4 regions of the Mesorhizobium sp. M0626 genome follow, and region 3 is predicted to be linked to each of the others. Evidence: predicted binding sites of a transcription regulator. Region 3 holds the regulator's gene; each other region holds the start of a gene.
The links. The regulator PhoB, encoded in region 3, activates phosphate uptake and scavenging genes when phosphate is short. The targets are predictions, from matches to a motif close to TGTCATNNANCTGTCAT.
Positions count from the first base shown of each region.

Region 1: NKI37_RS01065 (PhoX family protein) is a predicted target of PhoB. The motif match lies at 3,994-4,010, and genes of this name have one in related genera.
Region 2: NKI37_RS17310 (bifunctional 2',3'-cyclic-nucleotide 2'-phosphodiesterase/3'-nucleotidase) is a predicted target of PhoB. The motif match lies at 5,659-5,675, and genes of this name have one in related genera.
Region 4: NKI37_RS06200 (LTA synthase family protein) is a predicted target of PhoB. The motif match lies at 3,866-3,882, and genes of this name have one in related genera.

Region 1 is NZ_JAMYQD010000001.1:193,581-200,945, reverse strand. It holds gene NKI37_RS01075 (twin-arginine translocation pathway signal) at 1-340, shown strand, start outside; gene NKI37_RS01070 (GMC family oxidoreductase) at 391-1,962, shown strand; gene NKI37_RS01065 (PhoX family protein) at 2,025-3,938, opposite strand; gene NKI37_RS01060 (hypothetical protein) at 4,056-4,451, opposite strand; gene urtA (urea ABC transporter substrate-binding protein) at 4,764-6,074, shown strand; gene urtB (urea ABC transporter permease subunit UrtB) at 6,187-7,365, shown strand, end outside.
Region 2 is NZ_JAMYQD010000012.1:184,212-191,576, forward strand. It holds gene kdsA (3-deoxy-8-phosphooctulonate synthase) at 1-545, opposite strand, end outside; gene NKI37_RS17290 (VOC family protein) at 542-1,414, opposite strand; gene NKI37_RS17295 (Dabb family protein) at 1,470-1,760, opposite strand; gene NKI37_RS17300 (hypothetical protein) at 1,874-2,008, opposite strand; gene NKI37_RS17305 (SAM-dependent methyltransferase) at 2,268-3,518, shown strand; gene NKI37_RS17310 (bifunctional 2',3'-cyclic-nucleotide 2'-phosphodiesterase/3'-nucleotidase) at 3,579-5,558, opposite strand; gene NKI37_RS17315 (NAD(P)/FAD-dependent oxidoreductase) at 5,699-6,964, opposite strand; gene NKI37_RS17320 (5-formyltetrahydrofolate cyclo-ligase) at 7,146-7,365, shown strand, end outside.
Region 3 is NZ_JAMYQD010000006.1:70,054-77,418, reverse strand. It holds gene xylF (D-xylose ABC transporter substrate-binding protein) at 1-615, opposite strand, end outside; gene NKI37_RS08975 (ROK family protein) at 881-2,116, shown strand; gene phoB (phosphate regulon transcriptional regulator PhoB) at 2,147-2,836, opposite strand; gene phoU (phosphate signaling complex protein PhoU) at 2,853-3,557, opposite strand; gene pstB (phosphate ABC transporter ATP-binding protein PstB) at 3,599-4,423, opposite strand; gene pstA (phosphate ABC transporter permease PstA) at 4,441-5,757, opposite strand; gene pstC (phosphate ABC transporter permease subunit PstC) at 5,754-7,214, opposite strand; gene NKI37_RS08945 (substrate-binding domain-containing protein) at 7,311-7,365, opposite strand, start outside.
Region 4 is NZ_JAMYQD010000004.1:125,026-132,390, reverse strand. It holds gene rplI (50S ribosomal protein L9) at 1-560, opposite strand, end outside; gene rpsR (30S ribosomal protein S18) at 826-1,074, opposite strand; gene rpsF (30S ribosomal protein S6) at 1,074-1,574, opposite strand; gene NKI37_RS06200 (LTA synthase family protein) at 1,887-3,815, opposite strand; gene fabD (ACP S-malonyltransferase) at 4,093-5,040, shown strand; gene fabG (3-oxoacyl-[acyl-carrier-protein] reductase) at 5,101-5,838, shown strand; gene NKI37_RS06185 (acyl carrier protein) at 6,060-6,296, shown strand; gene fabF (beta-ketoacyl-ACP synthase II) at 6,331-7,365, shown strand, end outside.

The DNA of each region.
Region 1 (7,365 bases), on a different contig from region 3:
GCACGATCAGGTGCCCGACAAATACTACGCCATCGCGGTAAAAGGCCATGACGAGCAGGCCGGCAAGGACGCTGCCTACAAGATGATGATCGAAGACGGCATCGCCGACCTCGACAAGAAGTCGGGCGAGGGCGGCTATCGCGGCCTCGGCTGGGAGGAGCAGCGCGTCGCCGTGCTGCAGCAGATCGAGGCGACGCCGTTCTTCCAGTCCATCCGCGGCGGCCTCGTCGTCAGCCTCTACAACCAGCAGGAGGTGTGGCCGATCTTCGGCTACGAGGGCGAATCCTACTCCAAGGGCGGCTACATCGCGCGCGGTTTCGACGACATAGAGTGGCTCTGAGCCCTCCGTCGTTCTGAAACCCCGCAAACAGGAATTCATGGGAGGAAACCATGGCAGCTTCATTTGATCTCAACAACGATGGCGTGGTCGTGATCATCGGCTCCGGCGCCGGCGGCGGCACGCTCGGCAACGAACTCGCCCAGAAAGGCGTCGATGTCGTCATCCTCGAGGCCGGCGCGCGCCACGAATACGAGGATTTCATCAATGATGAGTGGGGTTCCTTCAGCCAACTCGCCTGGACGGACAAGCGCACGACGTCCGGCGACTGGCGGGTGTCGAAGGATTTCCCCAATTTGCCGGCCTGGATAGTCAAATCGGTCGGCGGCTCGACCACGCACTGGGCCGGCGCCTCGCTGCGCTTCCAGGAGCATGAGTTCAAGACGCTCTCGACCTACGGCAAGCTGGAAGGCGCCAACCTGCTGGACTGGCCGGTCACATTGGCCGAGATGGAGCCGTACTACGCCAAGGCGGAAGCCAAGATGGGCGTCACCGGCACCAATGGCTGGCCGCGGCTGCCCGGCAACAACAATTTCAAGGTGCTCAAGGCCGGCGCCGACAAGCTCGGCTACAAGGAATGTCATACCGGCAACATGGCAATCAATTCGGTCGAGCGTGATGACCGGAACTCCTGCCAACAGACCGGCTTCTGCTTCCAGGGCTGCAAATGGGGCGCCAAATGGTCGACGCTCTATACCGAGATCCCCAAGGGCGAGGCCTCCGGCCATCTCGAAGTCCGGCCGAATGCCATGGCGATCAAGATCAACCACGACGCCTCAGGCAAGGTGACCGGCGTCGTCTATGCCGACAAGGACGGCAAGCTGCAGGAACAGAAGGCCCGCATTGTCGCCGTCGCCGGCAACTCGATCGAAAGCCCGCGCCTGCTGCTAAACTCCGAGTCAGCGAAGTTTCCGCAAGGGCTTGCCAATTCGTCGGGGCAGGTCGGCAAGAACTACATGCGCCACACCACCGGTTCGGTCTACGCCATCTTCGACCAACCGGTGCATATGTATCGCGGCACCACCATGGCCGGCATTATCCGCGACGAGGCGCGGCACGATCCCTCACGCGGCTTTGTCGGCGGCTATGAATTCGAGACGCTGTCGCTCGGCTTGCCCTTCATGGCCGCCTTCCTCAATCCCGGCGGCTGGGGCCGTTCCTTCACCACCGCGCTCGACCACTATGATCACATGGCTGGCCTGTGGATCGTCGGCGAGGACATGCCGCGCGCGGAAAACCGCGTCACGCTGCACAAGGACGAGAAGGACGCGCACGGCATGCCGATCGCCGACGTGCATTTCGATGATCATCCCAACGACACGGCGATGCGCAACCATGCCTACAAGCAGGCCACAGCGCTTTATGATGCGGTCGGCGCGACGCGCTCCTTCCCGACGCCGCCCTATCCCTCAACCCACAATCTCGGCACCAACCGGATGAGTGAAAAGGCGGAAGACGGCGTCGTCAACAAGCACGGCCAGGCGCACGACATCAAAAACCTGTTCGTGTCGGACGGCAGCCAGTTCACCACCGGTGCGGCTGAAAATCCGACGCTGACGATCGTGTCGCTGGCTATCCGCCAGGCCGAATACATCGCTTCGCAAATGTCGGCCAAGACGATCTGAGCCGTCCTCCCGGATCGCTACGCGGAACGCGCATGGCGCGTTCCGCCCTTTTCCCTAGGACACTATGCGCCGACCGGCTGTCCGTCCTTGCGGCGGATGGCGACGACGGACGGCCGCGGCAATTGGCCATCCCTGAAGTCGGGCCACAGCGTCTGCGCCTTGTCGAGCGTCTCTGCATCTTCCGCAGGGTGCTGCACCGACAGGAACAAAGTCGAGCCGTCCGGCGTGAAGCACGGGCCGGTCGCTTCGGCGCCGTGCGGGCAGGTGAACAGCAGCTTCGGCAGGCCGCGCGCCGCACCTTCGGTGTCGACGCCATAGACGCCGTCCGGCAGGTCGAAATCATTGGCGCCGTCCGTCGCCACCCACAGCCGCCCGGCCGGATCGAAGGTGATGTTGTCGGGGCAGACGAACCAGCCATTGTCCGACGTATCCGGATGGAAGGTGGCGCCGACCTTGGCATCCCTGGGATTGCCGCAGAGCACGAACAGGTCCCAGGCATAGTTTTCGGCCGTGTGGTCGGCGTCCGCGCCGCGGCCGCCGGGCGGGATCAGTTCGACAATATGGCCCCAGAGATTTTCCGGCCGCGTGTTGGCCGGATTGACCTTTGACTGGTCGCGCTTCTTGTTCTTGGTCATCACCGCATAGACGCGGCCGGTCACCGGATTGGTCTCGATGTCCTCGGGCCGGTCCATCGGCGTGGCGCCGAGCGCATCTGCCGCAAACCGCGTCTTCAACAGCACCTCGGCCTGGTCGGCAAAACCGTTCTCGACGGTAAGCTTGCCCTGGCCGTGCACCAACGGCAGCCACGTCATCGAGCCATCGGCATCGAAGCGGGCGACCGACAGCACGCCATCGTCGAGCAGATCGGCGCCGGAGGCCGGGTTGGCCTTGTCATAGGCCTTGGCCGAGACGAAGCGGTACATATATTCGAAATAGTCGTCGTCACCCATATAGACGACAACGCGGCCGTCCTTGTTGAGGACCACGGTCGAGGCCTCATGCGACATGCGGCCAAGTGCCGTGCGCTTCACCGGCCTGGACTGAGGATCGTAAGGGTCGATCTCGACCACCCAGTCGAAGCGGTTGGCCTCGTTCGGTTCCTTGTCGAGGTTGAAGCGGTCATGGAAGCGGCCGCGGCCATAGATGTCGGAGCCGTCGAAGCCGTAACGGTCGAGCAGGTCGGCAGTCGGCGCCTTTTTCGGGTCGCCGCCGAAAATGTCGGACACGCCTTCCTCGCAGGTCAGCACCGTACCCCAGGGGGTGAAACCGCCGCTGCAATTATAGCTGGTGCCGAGCACTTTCGTGCCAGTCGGGTCGGCCGAAGTTTTCATCAGCGCATGGCCGGCAACCGGTCCGGAAACGGTCATTTCGGTGTTGGCGGTGATGCGGCGGTTGAGCGGGCTGTCCGCCACGCTTGCCCACTTGCCGTCCTTCAATTGCACCTCGACGATCGAATGGCCCATCGCGGCCATGCCGAGATCGACCTGTTCCCTGGTCATCGTCTTGCCGGCATCGCCCTCGGTCATCCCCGGAAACATCACATTGGGCGAGATGTATTCGTTGTTGACGCAGAGCAGGCCATGATCGGAATTCACCGTGCCCTTGGGCAGCGGCATGAAGGCGATGTAGTCGCAATTGTAGCCGAAGCGCTTTTCCTGTTCCTCCGCCGCGACCTTGTTGCCGTCGAATTCGGCGAGGCCGGCTGCAAGCGGGTCGCCCCAGCGCGCGACGATGGTCGTCTCATAGCCTTCGGCGGCGGCATGGGTCTTGCCGTAGACCCGTTTCAGCTCGGGAAAGCCGAGCGTCGACTGCGCTGTGGCGGCATGCGTTTCGCCGGCAAACAAGGAGCCGACAAAGCTGCCGCCGGCAATCAGCGCGCCGGAGGCGAGGCTGCCTTTCAAAAGAGACCGGCGCGAGACGCGCTCGGCAATGATTTCGCGGATGACGGGGGAGGATGAAGACGGTGCATTGGCCATGGTGTCTGCCTCTCAGGGTGGATGTTACGGCGCACCGTTGCCCTAGTCTGCCTAGGCAACATTCACATGACATAAGAGGAAGGTTTTGCCGCAACTGGGCGCGGCACTACGCATCGCTCAGCCCTTGGTGCAGGTCGAGGCGGTGAAGGCGCCGTCGGGCTGCTTCAGAATGATGTCGAATGACGGGGCGGTCTCGCCGTCCAGTGTTGCCTGTGTCATGGAGACGGAGTTGCCACCGGTGGTATAGCCGCCCAGCGGCCCGAGCCAGGTGATCTCGCCATTGGCATTCATCTGATAGTTGTAGCCTTGCGTCGCGGTGCCGAATGTCACCGGACCACTATAGACATTGCCCTTGATAGTGATGTCGCCGAGGTTGAGGAAGGCGCCGAGCAAATAGACCTCGCAATGATAGGTGCCGTCCGGAAGCTTGCCCTCGCTGAAATCGGCGCGCGCGGCGCCGCTCGTTGCCATCAGCAGCAGGATGCCGGAAATGCATGAGGTGCGAGATGTCATGACGTCACTCTTTTGAAGGGCGAGCTTGCCCTATTTTTGCGCGGTACCGCAACATTGTTAGCCCGGAACACACGGCCGGAGATCAAAAACTAGGCATTTGTCTCAATTGGGCAAAAATTAGGCAAAAGCCATGTGCGCTGCGCAAATTTGCCTCAATCAATTTTCGCCGGCTACCACTGTTTTCTCGAGGCTAATATACCAACCGGCTGATAACGCTCGGCTATTCCATCTTCGTGAGCGGCGCCTTTGCGTTTGGCACGGCAGTTGCATTGCATTATCGCGGTGCAATCAAACAGCTTGGGAGTCTTCGGTATGAGGGGTAATTTCTCCACAATAACAAAAATGTTTTCGGCCGGCGTGGTCGCCGCCGGCCTGTCGATGTCGTCTCCGGCCCAGGCCGCCGAAGACACGATCAAGGTCGGCATTCTGCATTCGCTGTCGGGGACCATGGCGATTTCGGAGACGACGCTGAAAGACGCCATGCTGATGCTCATCGAAGAGCAGAATGCCAAGGGCGGTCTGCTCGGCAAGAAGCTCGAGGCGGTCGTTGTCGATCCGGCCTCCAACTGGCCGCTCTTTGCCGAAAAGGCGCGCGAGCTGATCTCGAAGGACAAGGTCGCCGCCGTGTTCGGCTGCTGGACCTCGGTGTCGCGCAAATCGGTGTTGCCGGTGTTCTCGGAACTCGACAACATCCTGTTCTACCCCGTCCAGTATGAGGGCGAGGAAAGCGAGCGCAACGTGTTCTACACCGGCGCCGCCCCGAACCAGCAGGCGATTCCTGCCGTCGATTATCTCATGAGCGAGGACGGTGGCTCGGTGAAGCGCTGGGTGCTGGAAGGCACCGACTACGTCTATCCCCGAACCACCAACAAAATCCTCGAGGCCTATCTGAAGGCCAAGGGCGTCGCCGCCGAAGACATCATGGTCAACTACACGCCGTTCGGCTTCTCCGACTGGCAGACCGAAGTCTCCGCAATCAAGAAATTCGGCTCGGCCGGCAAGAAGACCGCCGTCGTCTCGACCGTCAATGGCGACGCCAACGTTCCGTTCTACAAGGAACTCGGCAACCAGGGCATCAAGGCCGAGGACATCCCGGTCATGGCCTTTTCGGTCGGTGAGGAAGAACTGGCCGGTCTCGATACCGCGCCGCTGGTCGGCCATCTCGCTGCCTGGAACTATTTCGAGAGCGTCGACACACCCGAAAACAAGAAGTTCATCGCCGACTGGCACAAGTTCATCAAGAATGACAAGCGCACCACCAACGACCCGATGGAAGCTCACTATATCGGCTTCAACATGTGGGTGAAGGCGGTCGAAAAGGCCGGCACCACCGATCCCGACAAGGTCATCGACGCCATGGTCGGCGTGTCCGTGCCGAACCTCACCGGCGGCTATTCGACCATGATGCCGAACCATCACATCACCAAGCCGGTGCTGATCGGCGAGATCCAGGCCGACGGCCAGTTCGAGACCGTGTCGCAGACGCCCGGCCTCGTGATGGGCGACGAATGGTCCGACTATCTGCCCGATTCCAAGGACCTGATTTCGGATTGGCGCGCGCCTCTGTCCTGCGGCAACTTCAACGTTGCCACCGGCAAATGCGGCGGCAAGGGCACGAACTGATCCCTCCCGGGACCGACCGATCGTGGACGCGTCCACGATCGGTACCGCCAAGCGTCCGGGCGCTTCAGCCCGCCCGGACGCGGAATTTCCCCACAGAAGAGTATCTGAACGGATGATCCTGTTGCGCACTCTCGGCCTCATGCTGGTGTTCCTGGTGGCAAGCCTATTGCCGTCGAACGCAGCCGAAGCCGATCTGCGCGCCATCGTCGCCAAATTCGCCACGGGCACGGGCTTTGCCGCCACTGAGGCCGTCGTGCGCGAACTTGCCGCCACCGGCGATCCGCTGGTCGAGCGCCCGCTTGCAGCGCTCGCCGAAGGCAACCTTTACATCCGTAAAGCCGATTCAGCCGTCTTCGTCGGCAGTGAGGCCGCCGACAGCGTCACGCTGCTCGACCCGCTGAGTGGCGAGAAAGCCGGCGACGCCCCCAAGGCCGACATCACGAAGATCAAGGTCAACAACACGCTGCGTCGTGTCATCCGAGATGCACTGGGAACGCTGACGTTGCGCGCGAAAGATCCTTCTGTCCGCATCGCCGCCGCCGACACCATGTTCAAGACCCCCGATGCCGCCAATATCGAGCCGCTCGATGCAGCCATCGCCGCCGAGACCGACGCCAAGGTCAAGGCATTGTTCGAACAGGCGCGCGCGGCATCGGTGCTGGTCTCCGACAAGCCGGAGGCCGACAAGCTTGCCGCCATTGCCCTGATCGGCGCGCGCGGCGACCGCGACGCGGTCTCGCTGCTCACCGCGGTCGAGGCCAATGCGCAAGGCGCGGTCAAGGATGCCGCGACGGCGGCAATCGCCAGCATCAATTCGAGCCTGGCGCTGTGGGATGCCGGCCAGAACATATGGTACGGCATCTCGCTTGGCTCGGTGCTGCTGCTGGCCGCCATCGGCCTCGCCATCACCTTCGGCGTCATGGGCGTCATCAACATGGCGCATGGCGAGATGGTGATGCTCGGCGCCTACACCACCTTCGTCGTCCAGCAGGTGATCCGAACCTCATTCCCCGGCCTGTTCGACTGGTCGCTGGTGATCGCGCTGCCGCTCGCCTTCCTGGTTGCCGCTTCCGTCGGCCTGATCATCGAGCGCGGCGTCATCCGTTTCCTCTACGGCCGGCCGCTGGAAACGCTGCTCGCAACCTGGGGCGTCTCGCTTGTCCTGCAGCAGGCGGTGCGCTCGATCTTCGGACCGACCAACCAGGAGGTCGGCAACCCCTCCTGGATGTCGGGATCGTTCGATGTCGGCCAACTCGCCGTCACCTGGAACCGCCTCTGGATCCTGGTCTTC
Region 2 (7,365 bases), on a different contig from region 3:
AAAGACGCGCCGCGCTCGGTGGTCAGCACATTGAGGTTGCCCGAACCGGTGATCTTGGCCACCACGTTCTTCATGTCCCAAGGCGCCAGGAATTGCCCCTTCTTGACGTTGATCACCTTGCCGGTCTTGGCGGCGGCGACCAGCATGTCGGTCTGGCGCGACAGGAAGGCCGGAATCTGCAGCACATCGACATGGTGTGCGACGATCGCGCACTGCTCCTCGGTGTGGACATCGGTCAGAATGGGAAGCGAAAACGCCTTGCGCAACTCGTCGAACACCGGAAGCGCCGCGTCCATGCCGGCGCCGCGCGTTGCCGACAGCGAGGTGCGGTTGGCCTTGTCGTAGCTGGTCTTGTAGACGAGGCCGATGCCGAGCTTGCCGGTCAGTTCCTTCAGCGCGCCGGCCATGTCGAAAGCGTGCTGGCGCGATTCGAACTGGCACGGGCCGGCGATCAACGCCAAGGGCCCGCTGTTGTCGAAGACGACGTTGCCGACGGTTACTGACGAATTCGGCGCCAGCGAATTGGGCCCTTGCGGCTTGCTCATGGGGTCTCCCGGAAGATGAAAGCCGCGCCCTGTCCGGATGCCGGCTGCACGACGATTTCGTTGCCCGCTATATCGTGCCCGACGGCGTTGTCTGCAAGCAGCCTCGCGACAGCGCCGACACTGCGGGCCGAAAAGGCGATCGCGGCGAAGCGAAGGTCCGTCGGCGCGCCAGCCGACATGCCGAAGCGCTCAGCGAAAGCCGCGGGCTTGAGAACGCTCAAACGCGCGTTCGCCAGGTCGAACGCCGTGCTGCTCCTCTGCCTCGAACCCGTCGCTGTCTCGATCAGGTGGCGCTTTTCGGATGGCACGCCGCTGACCGCGACGATTTCGGCAATGCCGGTCACGCCGTTGGCATGGGCCTGCAGTGCCGTACGGTCGATTTGAGGGGCGTTGATCCGCTCGCAAGCGAACAGAAAGGCGTCCATCGTCTCGGCGCCGGCGGCGAAAGCCAGTTTGAACGAGGCCATGTCGCTCTTTCCGGCCGTGTCGGTGAAGGCGCGGGAAAAGCTCAGTACGTCTCCCGCCGACAGGCCGGCTTTGATAAAGCGCGCATGGTCCGCATCGGCATCGTCGGTGGCCAGCACCACGGCGGAAAAGCCCTCATCGCCCAGCCTGGCGCGATAGAGCCGGTCGCGCGCGACAAAGACATTGCCACCGGCAAATGCCTCGTCTGCAGCCTGTTCATTCCCGACCGCCAGCGGTTCGAGGTAGGTGCCGTCAGCGAAGAAGACGCAGCAATTTTCGGTGCCGAAAGGGTGGATGCCGGTTGGTGCGACGATGAAGCCAAGCGATGTCAGCCGCGCCCGCGCCACGGCGAGGCTCGCCGTCGGCAACACAAGATGGTCAAGCGGATGGATCGTGCTGGTCATGCCGGCGCGGTGTGCATCATTCCGGAAATCGGTTCAAGGCCTCTTGCCAGCCCGATCAGGCCATCGCCACGACATCGGCCGAATAGCGCAATTCGCGCAATGGTTTGACCCGACTGGTCGTCTCGGCATAGAGCGGGTGCGCCTTGTAGGCGGCAAGCGCGGCATCATCCTCGAACTCGGCATAGACGACCACGTCGATCGCATCCGACAGCGGATCGACCTTGGTGTTGAGCGTCACCTCGAAGAGGCTTGAATGCGGGATCTTGCCCAGCGCGAGCAAGCCCGTGCGCACGGCCTCGACATCGTCCTTGCGCCGCGCGCTGAAGAAAACGATATGCCGGATCACACCTGCCTCCACGTTCGATTTGCGGCATGTTTTGTGTGAGCGGGACCGTCGCGTCAACCGCCACGATGTCGCGCCCGGCAATGCCGGCAGGCGACTTTGCAGAGGCGCAAAAGCTAGGCTTTGCCGGTGACGTAGCGCACGACGCGCGACATTTCCCTGACCGTCGTGTCGAGATAGCGGCCCTGATTATAGAGGCCATCCCAGATCAGGAAAAAGGCGATGGCGGTGATGACGATGACGTAACGCATGGCTGAAACTAACGTATGTGGCTGTTCCTAACCATAGCGATTTCACCGGCGGTCGCTCGCCCTCACCGATTCTGGCCCCAGGCACGCCACCTGGGCCAGTGCCGGGCACGGCTTGCCTCTTGAAGTTCCGGTCGATGCGGTGGAAGATTGTGGCGAAAATTTAAGCAGGCTACGGCGTTCGCGCCTGGCGAATGAAAGTGGAGGATGTGGAGGCCGGCAGATCTTGCGCCGCCCCCGCGGAAGTCCAGGGGGGTGTGAGATGGCTGTCAGGGAATACAAAGGCATCGGCGACGCCATCAGGCTGGACGAACTCAATTTCGCCGAGATCGTCAAGGGCCTGCCGGCCAAGGCGCGCATGGTGCTGTCGGCGGCGATGAAATTGCCGCGCGGTTCGCTGAAGGTGAGGATGCCGGATGGCCGGGCGGTGCTTGTCGGCGGCAACGGACCCGGGCCGGATGCCGAGCTGGTGTTGAAGAACTGGCGCCTGCCCGGCCGTGCCTTTTCCGGCGGCACCATCGGCGTTGCCGAATCCTACATGGACGGCGACTGGGAAAGCCCTGATGTAACCAGCTTCCTCGAACTGTTCGTCGTCAACTCGGCCGTTGGGGAACGCATTGCCGGCGGCGCCAACTGGCTCATCAACACGGTCCAGCGCATCCGCCACTGGTTCAACGAAAACACCCGCACCGGCTCGAAGCGCAACATCTCGGCGCATTACGATCTCGGCAACGCCTTCTACAAGCAATGGCTCGATCCCAGCATGACCTATTCGTCGGCGCTCTATGCGACCGGCGCCAACGACCTGGAAAGCGCTCAGGCCGCCAAATACCGCGCGCTGGCCAAGGATACCGGCATCGGCAAGAAGGACCATGTGCTCGAGATCGGCTGCGGCTGGGGCGGTTTTGCCGAATTTGCCGCGCGCGAGATCGGCTGCCGCGTCACCGGCCTGACCATCAGCCGCGAACAGCACGATTTCGCCAAGGCGCGCATCCAGAAGGCGGGACTGTCTGACAAGGTCGACATCAAGCTGCAGGATTACCGAGACGAAACGGGCACTTACGACCGCATCGCCTCGATCGAGATGTTCGAGGCGGTCGGCGAAAAATATTGGCCGGTATTTTTCGGCAAGATGAAGGCGTGCTTGAGGCCCGGCGGCACCGCCGGCCTGCAGATCATCACCATCAACGAGGCCGCCTACGACACCTATCGGGCGAGGCCGGATTTCATCCAGCGCTATGTCTTCCCAGGCGGCATGCTGCCGACGCCGTCGATCCTGAAGACGCTGGGCAGCGACCATGGCCTTGCCCATCTGCGCGAGCGCGTCTTTCCGGACGACTATGCCCGCACGCTTGCCGAATGGCGCAACCGCTTCTGGGCGTCGTGGGAAAAGATCGTCCCGCTCGGCTTCGACGACCGCTTCAAGAAGCTTTGGGAATTTTATCTCCACTATTGCGAAGCCGGCTTTAGAGCCAGCTACATCGACGTGCGCCAAGTGGTCTACAAAGCCTGATCCGAAGCGTGATTGAGCGGGCGTATGCCCGCTCGTTTTCCCTGTTAGCTGCACGTTGCCTCAAAGCAGGATGCGATACTTCGCAAACCCGGATTCGCCCTCGCCGGCCGGCTCGATCTTGAGCGATTTCACTCCCGATATAAAATCCTTCGCTTTGGGGCCGGTCTCGAACACGACGCTGGTGCCGGGCAGCGGCGTGAACGACCAATTGTCGTCGGCCGAGGGATTGATCGTGCCTTCGCTGACGACGTAGCGCACGATCACGTCGCGGTTGGTGTCCGGCGCCTCGTAGATGATCTTCGAGGCATTGATGTCGGGGAAATTGCCGCCACCGCCGGCGCGGTAATTGTTGGTGGCGACGACGAATTTCGCTGCCGGATCAATAGGCTTGCCGTCGAAGCTGAGGCCGACGATGCGGTTCGAGCCGGCATTGGCGACGCCACCCTTGGCATCGTATTTCGGCAGCTGCGACAGGTCTATTCCGTAGCTGACGCCATCGATCACATCGAAATTGTAGGACGGGAATTCGGTGTCGATGAGCGCCTGGTCGGCCTTGCCCGGCTCGATCTTCCTGAAAATGCCGGCCGACATTTCCAGCCATTCCTTCACTTGCGCGCCGGTGATTTCGACGGCGCGCACCGTGTTCGGATAGAGATAGAGGTCGGCGACGTTCTTGATGGCGATGTCGCCCACCGGCACGTCGGTATAGTAGTCGGCGCCGTTGCGCCCGCCGGCCTTGAAGGGTGCTGCCGCCGACAGCAGCGGCACATCCTTCCACTGCGTGCTCTTCAATATGTCCTTGAGGTACCAGCTCTGCGCCTGGTTGACGATCTGCACCGACGGATCGTCGGCGACCAGCGCGAAATAGGAATAGAGCGGCGCCGAGGTCTTGCCGACCGGTCGGCGGACATAGGCAAGTGTCGCCTCATGGTCCGCCTTCAGCGCATCGACGACGCGCTGGTCGTCCGCCACCGTCGGCTTGTTTGCCTTGTCGACGCGCTGGTAGATCGGCCTTGCCTCCGATGTGGCCGAGGCTACGCGCCATTTCGATCCGTCCCGTTCCAGAAGCAGATCGATCAGTCCCATATGCGAGCCCCAGAAACCGCCCATCACGGCGGGCTTGCCCTGCAGCGTGCCTTTCTCGGTGTCGACGCCTTCGAGCGCCTGAAAATCCTTCTTGCCGGGGAAGACGAGATGCTGATGGCCGGTGAACACCGCATCGATGCCTTCGACGCCGGCGACGAAGAAGGAGGCGTTCTCCATGCCGTCGCCCTGCTTGATATCGATGCCGGAATGCGAGAGCGCGATGACGATGTCGGCGCCCTCCTCCTTGATCTGCGGCACCCATGCCCTGGCCGCCTCGACGATGTCGCGCGTCCTGACATTGCCTTCCAGGTTCTTCAGGTCCCAGACCATGATCTGCGGCGGCACAAAGCCGATGATGCCGATCTTGATCGGCTGCTCGGCGCCCGACCCGTCCTTGATCTTCTTGTCGAGGATGACATAGGGCTTGAGGTAGAGCTTGTCGTCGCGCGGTTTGGCGGCAAGCTCGGTGCCGCGGATCAGATTGGCGCAGACGAAGGGGAAATTGGCTCCGGCCAGCACCTTGTCGAGGAACGACAGGCCGTAATTGAACTCGTGATTGCCGAGCGTCGAGCATTCATAGCCCAGCAGGTTCATGCCCTTCATGATCGGATGCAGATCGCCTTCCTTCAGCCCCTTCTCATAGGCGATGTAATCGCCCATCGGATTGCCCTGCAAAAGATCGCCATTGTCGATCAGCATCGCATTGGTGGCTTCCTTGCGCACCGCCGCGATCAACGAGGCCGTCCGCGACAGGCCCATCGTGTCGTTGGCTTTGTCGGCGTAGTAATCGTAGGGCAGGACATTCACATGGATGTCTGTCGTCTCCATGATCCGGAGATGCGCCTGGTTGGCCTGTGCGCGGGCGGAGAACGGGTGGAGCATGATCAGCGCGCCTGTGGCGGCCGCACCGGCAAGAAAACCGCGACGGGAGACGGGGTGGAGCAAATGCGACATGGTTTTCCTTCCCAGCGATGCGACAATATCCCAGCCCTGGGCGAAAGCTTCGCGCCGAAAGCCGGCCATGTCCACCGTGAAGTCAGTCGATCAGCAAAAGGTGACGGCTGGATGAATATCCTTGGCCGCGGTTGAGAACCTCAGCCCTTGTCGTCATCGCCCTGGGTAATCAGCCGCGCGCTGCGCTGGCCGGTGAAATAGATCCATAGCCAGCTAAGCGACACCGAGAGCCGGTTGCGAAAACCGATCAGGAAGTAGATATGCGCCACGCCCCACAGCCACCAGGCAAGCCATCCCGTGAGCTTGATCGAGCCGAAATCGATCGGGGCTGCCCACTTGCCGATCGTCGCCAGGTCGCCGGCATGTTTGTAGCGGAAAGGCCGCGGCGCGCTATCGCCGGCCAGCCGCGCCCTGATCGTCGCGGCGACGTGCTTGCCCTCCTGCTTGGCGGAAGGCGCCACGCCTGGCACCGGCTTGCCGTCCGGCCGCGAGACATGCGCTGTGTCGCCGATGACGAAGATTTCAGGACTGTTCGGCACGGTCAGATCGGGCTCGACCATTACCCTGCCCGCCCGGTCCACCGGCGCGCCCAGCCACTCTCCCGCGGGCGAAGCCGCTACGCCGGCGGCCCACAGGATGGTTCGCGCCGGCAGATGCGTATCGCCAAAGACGACGCCTTCGGCATCGAGGCGCGTGACGGCGCGGCCAAGCTCGACCGTGACGCCCCGCCGCTCCAGCGCCTTGCGCGCATAGTCGGACAGCTTTGGCGCGAAATTGGCGAGGATCCTGTCTCCGGCCTCCACCAGCACCACACGCGCCTCACGCGTGTCGATGTTGCGGAATTCGCCGCGCAGCGTTTCATGCGCGAGTTCGACAATGGTGCCGGCAAGCTCCACGCCGGTCGGGCCGCCGCCGACGATGACCAGTGTCAGCAGTGCCTGGCGCTTGGCCGGATCGGTCTCGCGCTCGGCCTGCTCGAAGGCGAGCAGGATGCGCCGGCGAATGGTGGTTGCGTCTTCAAGCGTCTTCAGCCCGGGCGCGAAAGGCTCCCATTCGTCGTGGCCGAAATAAGCATGACGCGCGCCGGTGGCGAGCACCAGCGTGTCGTAGGGAACAGAACTGCCGTCCTCAAGCAGCACGCGTTTGCCTGGACGGTCGACGCCGGTGACGTTGCCGAGCAGGGTCGTCACGTCCTCGCGCTTGCGCAGCAGATGACGGATCGGCCAGGCAACTTCCGAGGTCGCCAGCGAGGTGGTCGCCACCTGGTAGAGCAGCGGCTGGAAAAGGTGATGGTTGCGCTTGTCGATCATGGTGATGCGCACGGGTGCGCCGGCCAGCGCCCGGGTGAGTTCGAGACCGCCGAACCCTGCGCCGACGACAACGACATGATGGCTGGTTTCACTCATCGCATTCACCCCTGTTTGTCTCCCTTTATCTAGTGATTTTTGTGCACCGCAACCATGTCGCGGCGCGCTAGACTGCCGCGCGTAAGGCTGCCCAGGACTCGTCGCCGGATGTCGCGAATGCCTATGTCGGCAAGCCTGGACGGGTATAGCCTTGCAGGGGCTGGAACCACGGGAGTGAGGCATGGCCAACGACGATGACAAAGATCGCAAAGGGCGGGCGCAATATTCTTCGCCGCCTTGCTTCATGCACGAACTCGATCCGGAATTTCGCGCGCCCACGTCCGATTGGACCGATGTGCGCCGTTGGCGCAAGGCCGAGCGCGAGCGTCTGATCGCGGCACGGTTGGCGGTTTCGGCCGATGCGCGGGTGGCGATGTCGCGGGCTATCACCGAAGGCCTCG
Region 3 (7,365 bases):
CAGGAACTGTTCCATGTTCTTCTGGGCATTGGCCGGCAGCCAGCCATCGGTATAGGCCTCGCCGACATTCTTGATCTTGCCCGAGTCGATGGCTTCCTTGAGCACTTCCATCGAGCCCGAGAACAGGAAATCGGCATTCGGATCCGAGCCCGAGCCCTTGATGAAGACATAGTTGCCTTCGGGCTTCGCCTTGAACACTTCGCGGGCCTGCATGCGGCCGACTTCCTTGTTATCGAAGGTCAGGTAGAAGACGTCCTTGTTCTCGATCAGGCGGTCATAGCCGACGACCGGAATGCCTTCGTCCAGCGCCTTCTGCACCGCCGGGCCGATGGCCGAGGCGTCCTGCGCCAGGATGATCAGCGAGTTGGCGCCCTGCGAGATCAGGCTTTCGACGTCGGTCAGCTGCTTGCCGGGATTGGACTGCGCGTCGGCCGAAATGTACTTGTCGCCGGCAGCCTCGATCGCCGTTTTCATCGCCGCCTCGTCGGTCTTCCAGCGCTCTTCCTGGAAGTTCGACCACGACACGCCGATGACCTTGTCCTTCGCCTGCGCGACCGACATCAGCGCCAGCGACATGGCGACACCCGCCAGCATGGCGGCTGCAAATCTGTTCATCATAATCCTCCCTGCGCCGCGTGCGGCGCGACAAAACTGGCCCGAGGGCCGGCACACAGAGGCCCTATTTTTTCGAGCCTCGAAAAAATACTGGTTCAATGATAAGGCGCTGTCAACATCGATTCTGATGGATTCTGATGGCCTTGCCGAATTTTTTCGAGGTCCGCAATAAACAATGACAGGGCTGCCGGCGTCTGCCAATATTTGGCTGGTGCCGTCGAACGCCTTCACTATCATGAGGCGCGAGGAGGCCGGGAGGAAACAAATGTCGGTTGGAATCCGCCACGACGATCTGCGCCGTCGCAACCGTGCCATGGTGATTTCGGCCGTGCGCCGGGCCGGCCAGCCGTCGCGGACCGAGATTGCGGCGACCACCGGCCTCAGCCACTCGACCATATCGGCAATCTCGTCTGATCTGATTCAAGAAGGCGTCCTGATTGAAGGCAAACCTGGCGAGACAGGCGCACTGAAACGCGGCCGGCCGCAGGTCGGCCTTGGCCTCAACCCGGAAGCGGCGGCGGTGATGACCGTCGTGCTGTCGCTCAATTTCCTGTCCGTCACCGTCATCGACTATGCCGGCCACGTCGTCGCCGAGGAACAGCGCCGGCTGGACACGCTGACCAAGCCGCGCGACGAGCTGATTGGCGAATGCGTAGCAATCGTCCGGCGGCGGCTTGAGGATCCCGACCTCGATGTCCAGAGCATCGCCCGCATTGCCATGGGCATCCAGGGCATCACCGATTCGCAGGCGCGCGCCATGCTGTGGTCGCCGATCACGCCACTGACCGACATTGCCTTCGCCGATATGTTGGAAGCGGAATTCGGCATTCCTGCCACCATGGAGAACGATTGCAACATGATGGCGGTGGCGCTGCAATGGCGCCAGCCCGAGCGCTACCGCGACAATTTTATCGCCATCCTCTTATCGCACGGCATCGGCATGGGCCTGGTGCTGAAAGGCGAACTGTTCACCGGCACCCATTCCTCGGGCGGCGAGTTCGGCCACATGATCCACCGTCCGGGCGGCGCGCTCTGCCGCTGCGGGCGGCGCGGCTGCGTGGAAGCCTATGCCGGAAACTACGCCATCTGGCGCAGCGCCAAAATGATGGGCGAGGATGCCGAGCCGGTCGATATCGGCGACGCTGATATGCGCGCACTCGCCGCGCGCGCCCGCGAAACCGACGGCCCGGAGCGCGAAGCCTATCGCAAGGCCGGCGAGGCGCTCGGCTTCGGCCTCGGCAGCCTGTTTGCGCTGATCGATCCGGCACCCGTCGCCATGGTAGGCGTCAGCGCCGCCGCCTTCGACCTGATCGAACCGGCATTGCGCGAAGCGATCGCCCAGACCGCCGGCGGCCAGCACTCGAAATCGATCTCCTTCGACACCGAGCCCAACGAGCTGCCGCTGATCCGCGAAGGCTGTGCCATGCGCGCGCTCGGCTTCGTCGATCAGGAGATTTTCGCGCCGGGCATTCAGGCCAAATCCGGCAAGCATGTCGCCTGAATGGCCGGCAACGGCGCGACGCGCAGCATCCTAGTCTTCCCTGATCGCGTAGCCGGCGCCGCGAATGGTACGGATGACATCCGGCATGCGGCCGTTGTTGACCGCTTTGCGTAAGCGCCCGACATGGACGTCGACGGTTCGCTCGTCGATGTAGATCGTCTCGCCCCAGACATTGTCGAGCAGCTGGCTGCGCGAGAACACGCGGCCGGGATGGCGCATCATGAATTCGAGCAGCCGGAACTCGGTCGGTCCGAGCCTGATCTCGCTCTTCTTGCGGTAGACCCGGTGCGATTCTCGATCGAGCACGATGTCGCCGACCTTGAGCACGCTCGACAGCACTTCCGGCTTGGCCCGGCGCAGCAGCGCCTTCACGCGCGCCATGAACTCCGGCGTCGAGAATGGCTTGACCAGATAGTCGTCGGCACCGGTGGACAGGCCGCGCACGCGATCGCTTTCCTCACCGCGCGCGGTCAGCATGATGATCGGCAGCCGCTCGGTTTCGGGCCGCACTCTAAGCCGCCGGCAGAGCTCGATGCCGGAAACAGCGGGCACCATCCAGTCGAGCACCAGGAGATCGGGCACGTTTTCCTGCAGGCGGATCTCGGCCTCGTCGCCGCGTGTCACCACCTCGACGTGATAGCCTTCGGATTCGAGGTTGTAGCGGAGGAGCACGCCTAGCGGCTCCTCGTCCTCCACGACCATGATGCGTGGCGCGATCATCGGCAGTTCACCCTCATCAGGCCGGCATGGCCATCGCCGTCTCGTCCTGCTTCGGACGATTGGCGGGCAGTTGCTGGCCGGTCAGCACATAATACGCATTTTCGGCGATGTTGGTGACATGATCGCCGATGCGCTCAAGATTCTTGGCGCAGAACAAGAGATGCGTGCAGGCGGTGATGTTGCGAGGGTCTTCCATCATGTAGGTCAAGAGCTCACGAAACACGGACGTGTATTTGACGTCGATGCGCTCGTCGTCATTCCTGAGTTTTGCAAGAGCTGCCGCATCGGTGGCGGCATATTCCTCGACGACGCCTTGCACCTGGATCAGCACCAGCTGCGCCATGGCATCGATGGAGTGCGAGAGGTCGCGCGGCGTGACGCTCAAGCCCACGGTGCCGACGCGTTTGGCGATGTTCTTGGCGAGATCGCCGATGCGCTCGAGGTCGCCGGCCATGCGGATCGAGCCGACCACGGCGCGCAGATCGTTGGCCATCGGCTGGCGCTTGGCGATCAGCGTGATGGCGCGGTCGTCCAGTTCGCGCTGGCGCGCATCCATGATGGCGTCGTCGGAAACGACACGCTGTGCCAGCGCATTGTCCGAATTGAGCAGCGCCCTGGTCGAGCCGCTGACCATCGAGCCTGCCAGATCGCCCATGTCGCGGATCAGCTTGCTGATCTGCCCGAGCTCTTCATCGAAGGAGGCGACGGTATGTTCACCCATGATCTTGGTCCTCGTGCCTGAAAATTCACCCGCCGGACGGCTCAGCCGAAGCGGCCGGTAATGTAGTCCTGGGTGCGCTTGTCGTCGGGGTTGGTGAACATCTTGTCGGTGGCGCCCTCCTCGACGAGATAGCCGAGATGGAACATCGCCGTGCGCTGCGACACGCGCGCCGCCTGCTGCATCGAGTGGGTGACGATGACGATCGTGTAGTTCTGGCGCAGTTCGTCGATCAGCTCCTCGACACGGGCGGTGGCGATCGGATCGAGCGCCGAGCAGGGCTCATCCATCAGGATCACTTCCGGCGACACGGCGATGGCGCGCGCGATGCACAGGCGCTGCTGCTGGCCGCCGGACAGGCCGGTGCCGGGCTCCTGCAGGCGGTCCTTGACCTCGTTCCAGATCGCAGCCTTCTTCAGGCTCTGCTCGACGATCTGGTCCATGTCGGACTTGCGCTTGGCCAGCCCATGGATGCGCGGGCCGTAGGCGACGTTCTCGTAGATCGACTTCGGGAACGGGTTGGGTTTCTGGAACACCATGCCGACGCGGGCGCGCAGTTCGACGACATCGATGTTCTTGTCGTAGATGTCGTCTTCATCGAGCGTGATCTTGCCGGTCACCCGCGCCAAATCGATGGTGTCGTTCATGCGGTTGAGGCAGCGCAGGAAGGTCGACTTGCCGCAGCCGGACGGGCCGATCAGCGCCGTCACCTGGTTCTGACGCACGTCGAGATTGACGTCGAACAACGCCTGCTTCTCGCCGTAGAAGACGCCGACCTTGTCGCCGCGCATCTTGATGACTTCGTTCGACTTGGCGTTCATTTTGTCGCCCACTGCATTCTCAAGGGACTGTTCGGTCATGATGTTCATACCAAATTGCCTTTTTTCTACCAGCGCCGCTCGAAGCGGCGCCGGAGCACGATCGCGGTGATGTTCATGGCCATGAGGAAGACGAGCAGGATGATGATGGCGCCGGACATGCGCTCGACAAAAGCGCGCTCAGCCTCGTTTGCCCACATATAGATCTGAACCGGCAGCGCGGTCGCCGGATCGAAAGGCGTCGTCGGATAATCGGCGACGAAAGCGACCATGCCGATCAAGAGCAGCGGTGCTGTCTCGCCGAGCGCACGCGCCAGGCCGATGATGGTGCCGGTAAGGATGCCTGGGGCGGCAAGCGGCAGGATGTGATGGAACACCATCTGCATCTTGGAGGCGCCGAGACCTAGGGCCGCCGAGCGGATAGACGGCGGCACCGCGGCGAGGGCGGCGCGCGTGGCGATGATTATGGTCGGCAATGTCATCAAGGTCAGCACCAGGCCGCCGACGAAGGAAGCCGAGCGCGGCATGCCGAGGAAGTTGATGAACACGGCAAGGCCAAGCAGACCGAAGACGATCGACGGCACCGCCGCGAGATTGTTGATGTTGACTTCGATCAGGTCCGTAAAGCGGTTCTTCTTGGCGAACTCCTCCAGATAGATGGAGGCGGCGACGCCGATCGGCAGCGCCAGCAACAGCACGATCACCATCATGTAGAACGAGCCGATGATCGCCACGCCCATGCCCGACGTTTCGGGCCGGCTGGAGGCGCCATAGGTGAACAGGCCGGTGTTGAAATGCTCGGCCATCACGCCGTCGGCTTTAAGCTTGTTCATCCAGTCGATCTGCTGGTTGGACACCTTGCGGCGCGCTTCATCGACGCCGAGGTCGATCTGGCCCTTGAAGGCCGAGTCGAGGTTCGCGGCAGCCAGGATGTCGACGTCACGCGTCCTGCCGATCACCGACGGATCGGCGGAGACGATGTCGCGCAGCTGGACGCGGGCGCCTTCCGACAGGAAGCCCTTGAGCTTCAGCATCATCGGCTTGTTGGCCGGATCGATGCCGAGCTTGGCCACCAGCGCGTTTTCGGCGAGCTTGGGATAGTTCGCCTTGATCAGCACGGTAGGGTCGGTCGCGCGCTTGCCGGAGGGATCGATCACCTTCTCGTCGAAGGTGACCGGCAGCGTCACCGTCGTCTGCCAGAAGGCGGTGTAGCCTTTCGAGACGATGGTGATCAGCATGATGGCCAGGAACGCCAGGCCCACCGAGATCGCAATCACGCCATAGATGCGGAACCGGCGTTCGGCGGCATAGCGCGCCTTCAGCCCGATGTCGCGGCGCGGTCGCGCGACGGCGCCCGCCATCGTGTCCAGGGGGATGTCGGTCATTCGTACTGCTCCCGGTACTTGCGCACGATGTAGAGGGCGACGATGTTCATCACCAGCGTCAGCGCGAACAGCGTCAGGCCGAGCGCGAAGGCGACCAGCGTCTGCGGCGAGTTGAACTCGAGGTCGCCGGTCAGCTGGTTGACGATCTTGACGGTGATGGTCGTCATCGCCTCGAACGGATTGGCCGTCAGATTGGCGGCGACGCCCGCCGCCAGCACGACGATCATCGTCTCGCCGATGGCGCGCGACGCCGTCAACAGGATGGCGCCGACGATGCCGGGCAGTGCCGCCGGCAGGATCACCCGCTTGATCGTCTCGGAGCGGGTGGCGCCGAGGCCGAGCGAGCCGTCACGCATTGCGCGCGGCACCGCGGTGATGATGTCGTCGGACAAAGAGGACACGACCGGGATCAGCATGACGCCCATCACCAGACCGGCGGTGAAGATGCTCTGGCCCTGGATGAAGGGCGAGCCGCCGGTGAGTGCCGCCGACAGGTCGCGCAAGAACGGTCCGAGCGTGACCACGGCGAAGATGCCGTAGACGATGGTCGGGATGCCGGCCAGCAGTTCAAGCGCGGGCTTGACCACCGACCGGACGCTGCGCGAGGCGTATTCGGACATGTAGACCGCCGACATCAGCCCGACCGGCACTGCGACCAGAAGCGCAACGGCGGCGATGTAGAGCGTGCCGGCCAGTAGCGGGATCAGGCCGAACTGACCCTGGCTGCCGCCGGAACCGGCGGCGGCGAAACGCGGATCCCACACCGTTCCGAAGAAGAAGCTCATCGGCGACACGCTCTCGAAGAAGGTGATGGTCTGGAACAGCATCGACAGCACGATGCCGACCGTGGTCAGGATGGCGATGGTCGAGGCCGCAAGCAGCCCCCACAGCATCAGCTTCTCGACGTTGTTGCGCGCCCTGGCGCGCGGCGCGATCTGCCTCAGCGCATAGAAGGCGCCGGCGACCGACAGCGCGAAGGTCAGCACGGCGCTGAACAGGCCGAGCCGGTCCTGGACCTGGTTCGCCTCGACCGCGATCGGAATCATATAGTCCTGGGTGTCGCTGGCCAGTGCCACGCCCTTGGCGGCGAGCAGCGGCTGCAATTCGGCGAAAGTAGCGGGAAGTGCGGTATCGCCATCGAGCCGGCGCAGGCCCTTGGCCAGGCTCTTCACCAGGCTGGCGTCGAGCGCTTCGCTGGCCACCTTTGTGTCGGCGGTGCGCTCGGGCAAAGCGGCATGGATATGCCGGTCGAGATAGAAGGAAGAGCCGATATCCCAGACGGCGAGCAAAAGGACGGCAGGCAGGACCGCGATCAGAAAGGCCCACCAGCCATGATAATGCGCGCGCGAATGCGGCTTGACCTTGCCGGTATCCTGCGCCGCGGCGCGCTGGCGGCCGATCACAAAAGCGACCACGCCTATGGCAATGACTATGGCGAGTACGAGCAAGGACGACATCACCCACCCCAGGGAAAATTCAGATCGCCGCCGCCGTTGCGGCAAGCGGCGAAATCAGGGCGCGGATTTGGTCCGCGCCCTGATCCGGTCGGTTGATTACATTGTCTTTCCGGCGGCGAAGGCGTCGCGCTGGCCCTGACGTTCGGCGTCG
Region 4 (7,365 bases), on a different contig from region 3:
AACTCGGTGTTCGGGTCAAAGAAGTTCTCCGGCCGTGCGTTGTCGTTGATGTCATCGCCATAGATGGCTTCGGCGGTGGTCAGCGTCTCGCCCTTGGCCTGGCGCTCGGCTTCTTCGGCCGTGCGGGCGATGTTGAGGCTGATGGTGACCTCGACTTCCGGATGCAGCGCAATCGCCACATTGGTGACGCCGATAGTCTTGATCGGCTGGTTGAGCTGGATCTGGTTGCGGTTGACCGAGAACCCTTCGGCGGTCAGCAGGTCGGCGATGTCGCGGGTCGACACCGAACCGTAGAGCTGGCCTGTCTCGCCGGCCGAACGTACGGCGATGAAGCTCTTCCCGTCGAGCTTTTCGGCAACCTGGCTGGCTTCCGATTTGCGCTCGAGGTTGCGGGCTTCGAGCTGCGCGCGCTGTCCTTCGAACTTCTTCTTGTTGGCTTCGTTGGCGCGCAGCGCCTTGCCCTGCGGCAAGAGGAAGTTGCGGGCAAAGCCGTCCTTGACCTTGACGGTATCGCCCATCTGGCCGAGGCGGGAAACGCGTTCGAGAAGAATCACTTGCATGGTCTTGTTCCTTCGTCTGGCACCGACCGCGGGATCGGCGCCGAATTGAATGGAACAGGTCAGGAAGCTCTGAGCGCCTTGGCGCCGGTGTCGCTGTCCTGCCTGTCGCGGCAGTTAGAGGCTTTTCACCTCAACTCGGGATTTCAATGCATGTCGCCAAAAGTGGTCCCGGTTTTGGGACAACGACATGCATCATCAAATTACCCCTGCGGCGCCCGTCGCCGTGGGAGAAGGAAGCAGGCGGCGAACCGCCTGCTCGAAAGTCTTAGCGAACCACGTAGGGCAGCAGGCCGAGGAAGCGGGCGCGCTTGATCGCCTTGGCGAGTTCGCGCTGCTTCTTCTGGCTGACGGCGGTGATGCGCGACGGCACGATCTTGCCGCGCTCGGAAATGTAGCGCTGCAGAAGACGCACGTCCTTGTAGTCGATCTTGGGCGCATTGGCGCCGGAGAACGGGCAGGTCTTGCGGCGGCGATGGAACGGGCGCCGGGTCGGGATCTGATTGATGTCGACCATTATTCTGCACCTCCTTCAACGCCTTCGCGCGGACGGCGCGGACCACGATCGCCACCGGCATCGCCAAATGAGCGCGGCGGACGATCGCCACGGTCGCCGCGATCACGGTCGCCGAACGAGCGCGGACCACGATCACCACGGTCGCGGTCGCCGAAGCCGCCGCGTTCCGAGCGCTCTTCGCGCTTCTGCATCATGGCCGACGGGCCTTCCTCATGCGCCTCGACCTTGACGGTCAGGAAACGCAGCACGTCCTCGGACAGGCCCATCTGGCGCTCCATCTCGTTGAGCGCTGCCGGCGGGCAGTTGAGGTCCATAAGCGTGTAGTAAGCCTTCCGGTTCTTGTTGACCCGGTAGGTGAGGGACTTCAGTCCCCAGTTCTCGACCCGGCCGACGGACCCGCCATTTGCGGAGATGACGCCCTTGTACTGTTCGACAAGCGCATCGACCTGCTGCTGCGAGAGGTCCTGCCGGGCAAGGAACACATGTTCGTATAGAGCCATAGTGGTTCAGTGCCTTTCTTCGTTTCTCTCCCGGATCCTCGCGGCAAAAGCCTCTGCAACTTCTCTGACCCGCTGATCCCGAGGGGGCGGGGAAGAAAGGAGCATTTCGAGACGGTCGAGAGCGGAGACACGGGAGGCGGAAGCGCTTCTGGCTTCACACGAAGGTTTTGGGTAAAACCTCCGGCCCTCCGTTCAGCCCCCAGCAAGGACCGGCAGATTGCCGGCGTCTATATAGCAAATTGGCTGGAAGGCAAGGGTAACGCATGCTCCGGACATCGTCCTGGCGTCGCAGGGTTGGAAAAATACCAGGCATCAACTCGTATGCGGGGTACGACCGTTGATCGTTTCGGGGAAGAAGTGCGGGGCCGCCTTACGCTTGCCGAACATCATGTCGTATTGCAGCAGGCGGAAATCGTTGATCGCCGGATCGATGTCCTTCTGCCGCGCCCAGTCCGCCGTGGCCTCACCTGACGGCGTCAGAAGCAGATTGCGGTCGACGACGCGATAGCGTTCGCGCAGCGCGCCTAAGAAGCCGGTATAGTAGGGGTGCGTGATCCCGGCCGTGGTAAGGATATGGTAGGGCAGGAAGGCCGGGCTCACGGCGCCCATATCCTGCGCCGGACCGGTGCGGTTAGACCAGATGACCAGCGGCGTCTGATGATGCTCCAGTGCCGCCTCCGGCGTCGGTTCCTTGCGCGGCGCGACATTGTCCTTCAGGTAACCGGTTTCGACATAGACGGGGCCGAGCGGCGGCAGATGGTCGCCGAAGAAGGCGATGACCGTCGGCCGCTCGCGCTTCTTCGCCCATTCAATCAATCGTTCGAGTCCACGGTCGGCATCGGCGGAGCCTTCGGCGTAGCTGAGCAGCGATTCCCGCGCCCATGTGCTGATCGGTGCCGCGACCTTGTGGGTCGGATTGTAATAGCGGTACGGCTCGTAGGGACCGTGGTTCTGCAGGCTGACGGCGAAGAAGAACACCGGCCGCTCGCTGGCGTCGGCCTCTGCGATGATCTCGTCGGTCATCGAGGCATCGGAAGCCAGCGGCCCGCGCTTTTCCAGTGGCGGCAGCGTCTCTTCCGAGCGGAAATCGTTGAAGCCGAAATCGGCATAGACGGCGCCCCTGTTCCAGAACCAGTTGGTGCCCGGGTGGATGGCGCGCGCCCGGTATCCCTCGCTTTTCAGGAAGGTCGCCAGCGACGGCGTCGGCGTGCGCACATATTGCTGATAGGGGATCGAGCCCGCCGGCAGGAAGGCATTGGAAAAGCCGGTCAGCGCCTCGAATTCGATGTTGGCGGTCATGCCGCCGAATTCCGGCGAGAACATATAGCCGGAACGCAGCGCCCGCACATTGGGGATCGGGTCCGGCGTGATTGTAACGCCGGGCAGCTTGGTCGGATCCCAGAAAGATTCGCTCATCACCACGATGATGTCGGGTTTCTCATCCGGTACCGAGGCCGTCACATCAGGCCTGTCGATCGCGTCGATCGCCTTGTCGGAATAGCCCGCCGGCGCCGAGACATGCGCCATCGGCACGTTGAGCGCGAAGGCCAGCGCAAACCCGTTGGAGGCGTAGTTCTCCTTCTGGTCCCACATGATCGGGATGATCTGCAGCCGGTCGCGGGTCCACGAGAAGGTGGCGTAGTCCATGATCGAGACGAAGAAGGCGAGCAGCGGCACTGCCAGCGTCAGCCGCGCCAGCCGCCCTTTGCGGCTGAGGATCGGAACCTTGCGGCGCCACAACCGCCAGCCATAGATCAGCAGCGACAGGCCGGCGACGATGCCGACCGCCATGGCGAGCGCCGTCCAGGGCCGCTCGCGCACCAGGAGCGGCATCAGTGCCATGATCTGGCGCGAATAAAGAAAATCGGTTGGGTAGAGCGGATCGCCGAGATAATGCGACTTCTGATGCCCGACAAAGGCCAGCGCCAGCGTCAGCGGCGCCACGATCATCAGGCTCTGGTGACTGCGGCCAAGCACGGCGTCCAGTCCCATCAGCACCAATGCAAAGACAATGATGGTGGTCCAGCCCGGCTTGAATGGCTGCAGGAAGAAGTCGACCGTGCCGAAGAAGTCGCCGCGCACGATCCATTCGATGGCGAACACCAGAATGGCGGAGGCAAGCAGCGTGACCAGACCGTAGCGGATGACCGGCCATCTGCGCCCCGGCAGGTAGCCGGTGGACGGATCGTCTTCCAAGAACTGTGGCGCGGGTACGGCCGCGCCCTTCCTGATCCTAGCCACGTCTTTTCCCCCGGCCCAAGCAACGCGTATTTCCACTCGCGCCACCGTTCTGTCATAGAACTGTCATGCAAAAGCTAGCGCCTGTGGCGAAAATAAGAAGAGCCAGCAAACGATTCGTGAGCGGTTTTCATCAGGTGTGATCGGCAAAAAGCCTTTGGGAACAGGGACTCGAGGTCAGCTCCGGTTCAAGCGAGAGCCGAAATGCCGCCTCCGGGCTTGACTTGACGGTCCGCCTTGCGTCACAGGCAGGAAAAATCAGCCGCTGGAGAGCGCCCAAATGGCCGTCGCATTCACCTTTCCGGGACAGGGCAGCCAGGCTGTCGGCATGGGCAAGGACCTCGCCGACGCCTTCCCCGAGGCACGCAGGGTGTTCGAGGAAGTCGATGATGCGCTGGGCGAAAAGCTGTCGAAACTGATCTGGGAAGGCCCGGAAGAGGCGCTGACCCTGACTGCCAATGCCCAGCCGGCGCTGATGGCGGTCTCGCTGGCGGCGATCCGCTCGCTGGAAGTGCGCGGCTTTTCGCTGAAGGACAAGGTTGCCTACGTTGCCGGTCATTCGCTCGGCGAATATTCCGCCCTTGCCGCGGCCGGTTTCGTTTCGGTCGCCGATGCCGCCCGGCTGCTGCGCATCCGCGGCAACGCCATGCAGGCGGCGGTGCCGGCCGGCGAGGGCGCCATGGCGGCGATCATCGGACTGGAACAGCCCGACGTCGAAGCCGCTTGCACCGAGGCCGCAACGGGATCCGGCCAGGTCTGCCAGATCGCCAACGACAATGGCGGCGGCCAGCTGGTGATCTCCGGCGCCAAGGCGGCGGTGGAACTCGCCGCGAAACTGTGCACCGAAAAGGGCGCCAAGCGGGCGCTGATGCTGCAGGTCTCCGCACCCTTCCATTCGGCGCTGATGGCGCCGGCGGCCGATGTCATGCGCGAGGCGCTGGCGGGCGTGACCAAGAATGCACCGGTCGTGCCCGTCGTCTCCAACGTCACTGTAGCCCCGACCCGCGACCCCGACGAGATCGCGCGCCGCCTGGTCGAGCAGATCACCGGCCGCGTGCGCTGGCGCGAAACGGTGGAGTGGTTCGGCGCCAATGGCGTCGCCACGCTCTTTGAGATCGGCGCCGGCAAGGTGCTTTCCGGCCTGGCGCGGCGGATCAGCCGCGACATCACCACATCGGCCGTCGGCACGCCGGCCGATGTCGAGGCGGCGCTGGCCGCGCTTGCATAATCCACTGGCGATTCAACCTCTCCCGTGGGAAGGGTGTTCTCTTAAGATCAGGAGACGAAAATGTTCGAACTGACCGGCCGCAAGGCGCTCGTCACCGGCGCATCGGGCGGCATTGGCGAGGCGATTGTCCGGGTGCTGCATGCGCAAGGCGCCATTGTCGGCCTGCACGGCACCCGCATCGAGAAACTGGAGACCCTGGCCGGCGAACTCGGCGACCGGGTAAAGCTGTTCCCGGCCAATCTTGCCGACCGTGACGAGGTCAAGGCGCTTGGCCAGAAGGCCGAAGCCGAACTCGAAGGCGTCGACATACTGGTCAACAATGCCGGCATCACCAAGGACGGCCTGTTCGTGCGCATGGCGGACGCGGATTGGGACAGCGTGCTGGAGGTGAACCTCACCGCCGTGTTCCGGCTGACCCGCGAGCTGACCCATCCGATGATGCGCCGCCGCCATGGCCGCATCATCAACATCACCTCGGTGGTGGGCGTCACCGGCAATCCTGGCCAGACCAATTATTGCGCCTCCAAGGCCGGCATGATCGGCTTTTCCAAGTCGCTGGCGCAGGAGATCGCCACCCGCAACATCACCGTCAACTGCGTCGCCCCGGGCTTTATCGAATCGGCCATGACCGACAAGCTCAACGACAAGCAGAAAGACGCGATAATGGCCGCGATCCCGACGCGCCGCATGGGCACGAGTGTTGAAGTGGCATCGGCCGTCGCCTATCTCGCCTCCAACGAGGCAGCCTACGTCACCGGCCAGACCATCCATGTCAACGGCGGCATGGCCATGATCTGACGGGATATTGTCGGGTGATAAGAAGACATGGCCGGCTTGTGAAAAGAGACCATTTCGCCTTGGACCTCGGCCATTTTTCGTGTAATGCGGCCCGCAACCCGGCGGTTCGGGCAAAAACCGGTCCGGCATCGTTGCGTTTCCGGCAGGACCATCTTTCAGCTTGATTAGCGGCATTCTGCCCGCTAACGAAGACAGACAAACAAAAGACGAGGATGCCCCAAATGAGTGACACCGCAGAGCGCGTCAAGAAGATCGTCATCGAACATCTTGGCGTCGATGCCGACAAGGTGACGGAGCAGGCGAGCTTCATCGATGATCTGGGCGCGGACAGCCTCGACACGGTCGAACTCGTCATGGCGTTCGAAGAAGAGTTCGGCGTCGAGATTCCGGACGATGCGGCCGAGACCATCCTGACCGTCGGCGATGCCGTGAAGTACATCGACAAGGCTTCGGCCTGACACTATCCGCAGTCATCACCGGGGAGGACCTGCGATGAGGCGTGTCGTCGTCACGGGCCTTGGCCTGGTTTCGCCGTTCGGCATGGGCTTCGAGCACAGCTGGAAGGAACTTCTGACCGGCCGCAGCGCCGCCAAGCGCGTCACCGAGTTCGAAGTGGAAGATCTTGCCTGCAAGATCGCCCACGTCATTCCTCGCGGCGACGGCACCAACGGCACGCTCAATCCCGAAGCCGTGCTCGAGCCCAAGGAACTGCGCAAGATCGGCGACTTCATCCTTTACGGGATTGCGGCCGCCGACGAAGCGCTGAAGGATTCCGGCTGGGAGCCCAGCACCGAAGCCGAGCGCTGCGCCACCGGCGTCATGATCGGCTCCGGCATTGGCGGCCTCGAGGGCATCGCCGAGAACGCTATCATCCTGAAAGAGCGCGGACCGCGCCGTATCAGTCCATTCTTCATTCCCGGCAACATTATCAACCTGGTATCTGGCCAGGTATCGATCCGGCATGGGCTGAAAGGCCCCAACCACGCCGTCGTCACCGCCTGCTCGACCGGCGCGCACGCCATTGGCGATGCCGCCCGGCTGATCATCTTTGGCGATGCCGACGTGATGCTGGCCGGCGGCGCGGAATCGCCGGTGACCAGACTATCGCTTGCCGGCTTCGCTGCTTGCCGGGCACTGTCCACCGACCGCAACGACACGCCTGAGAAGGCCTCGCGTCCCTATGACCGCGACCGTGACGGCTTCGTCATGGGCGAGGGCGCCGGCGTCGTGGTGCTGGAAGAACTCGAACACGCCAAGGCGCGCGGCGCCAAGATCTATGCCGAGGTCACCGGCTACGGCCTGACCGGCGATGCCTATCACATCACCGCACCGGCCGAAGACGGCGACGGCGCCTTCCGCTGCATGACGGCGGCGCTGAACCGGGCCAAGCTGACGCCCGCCGACGTCGACTACATCAACGCGCACGGCACCTCGACCATGGCCGACACGATCGAACTCGGCGCCGTCGAGCGGCTGGTCGGCAACGCCGCCTCGAAAATCTCGATGTCGTCGACCAAGTCGTCGATC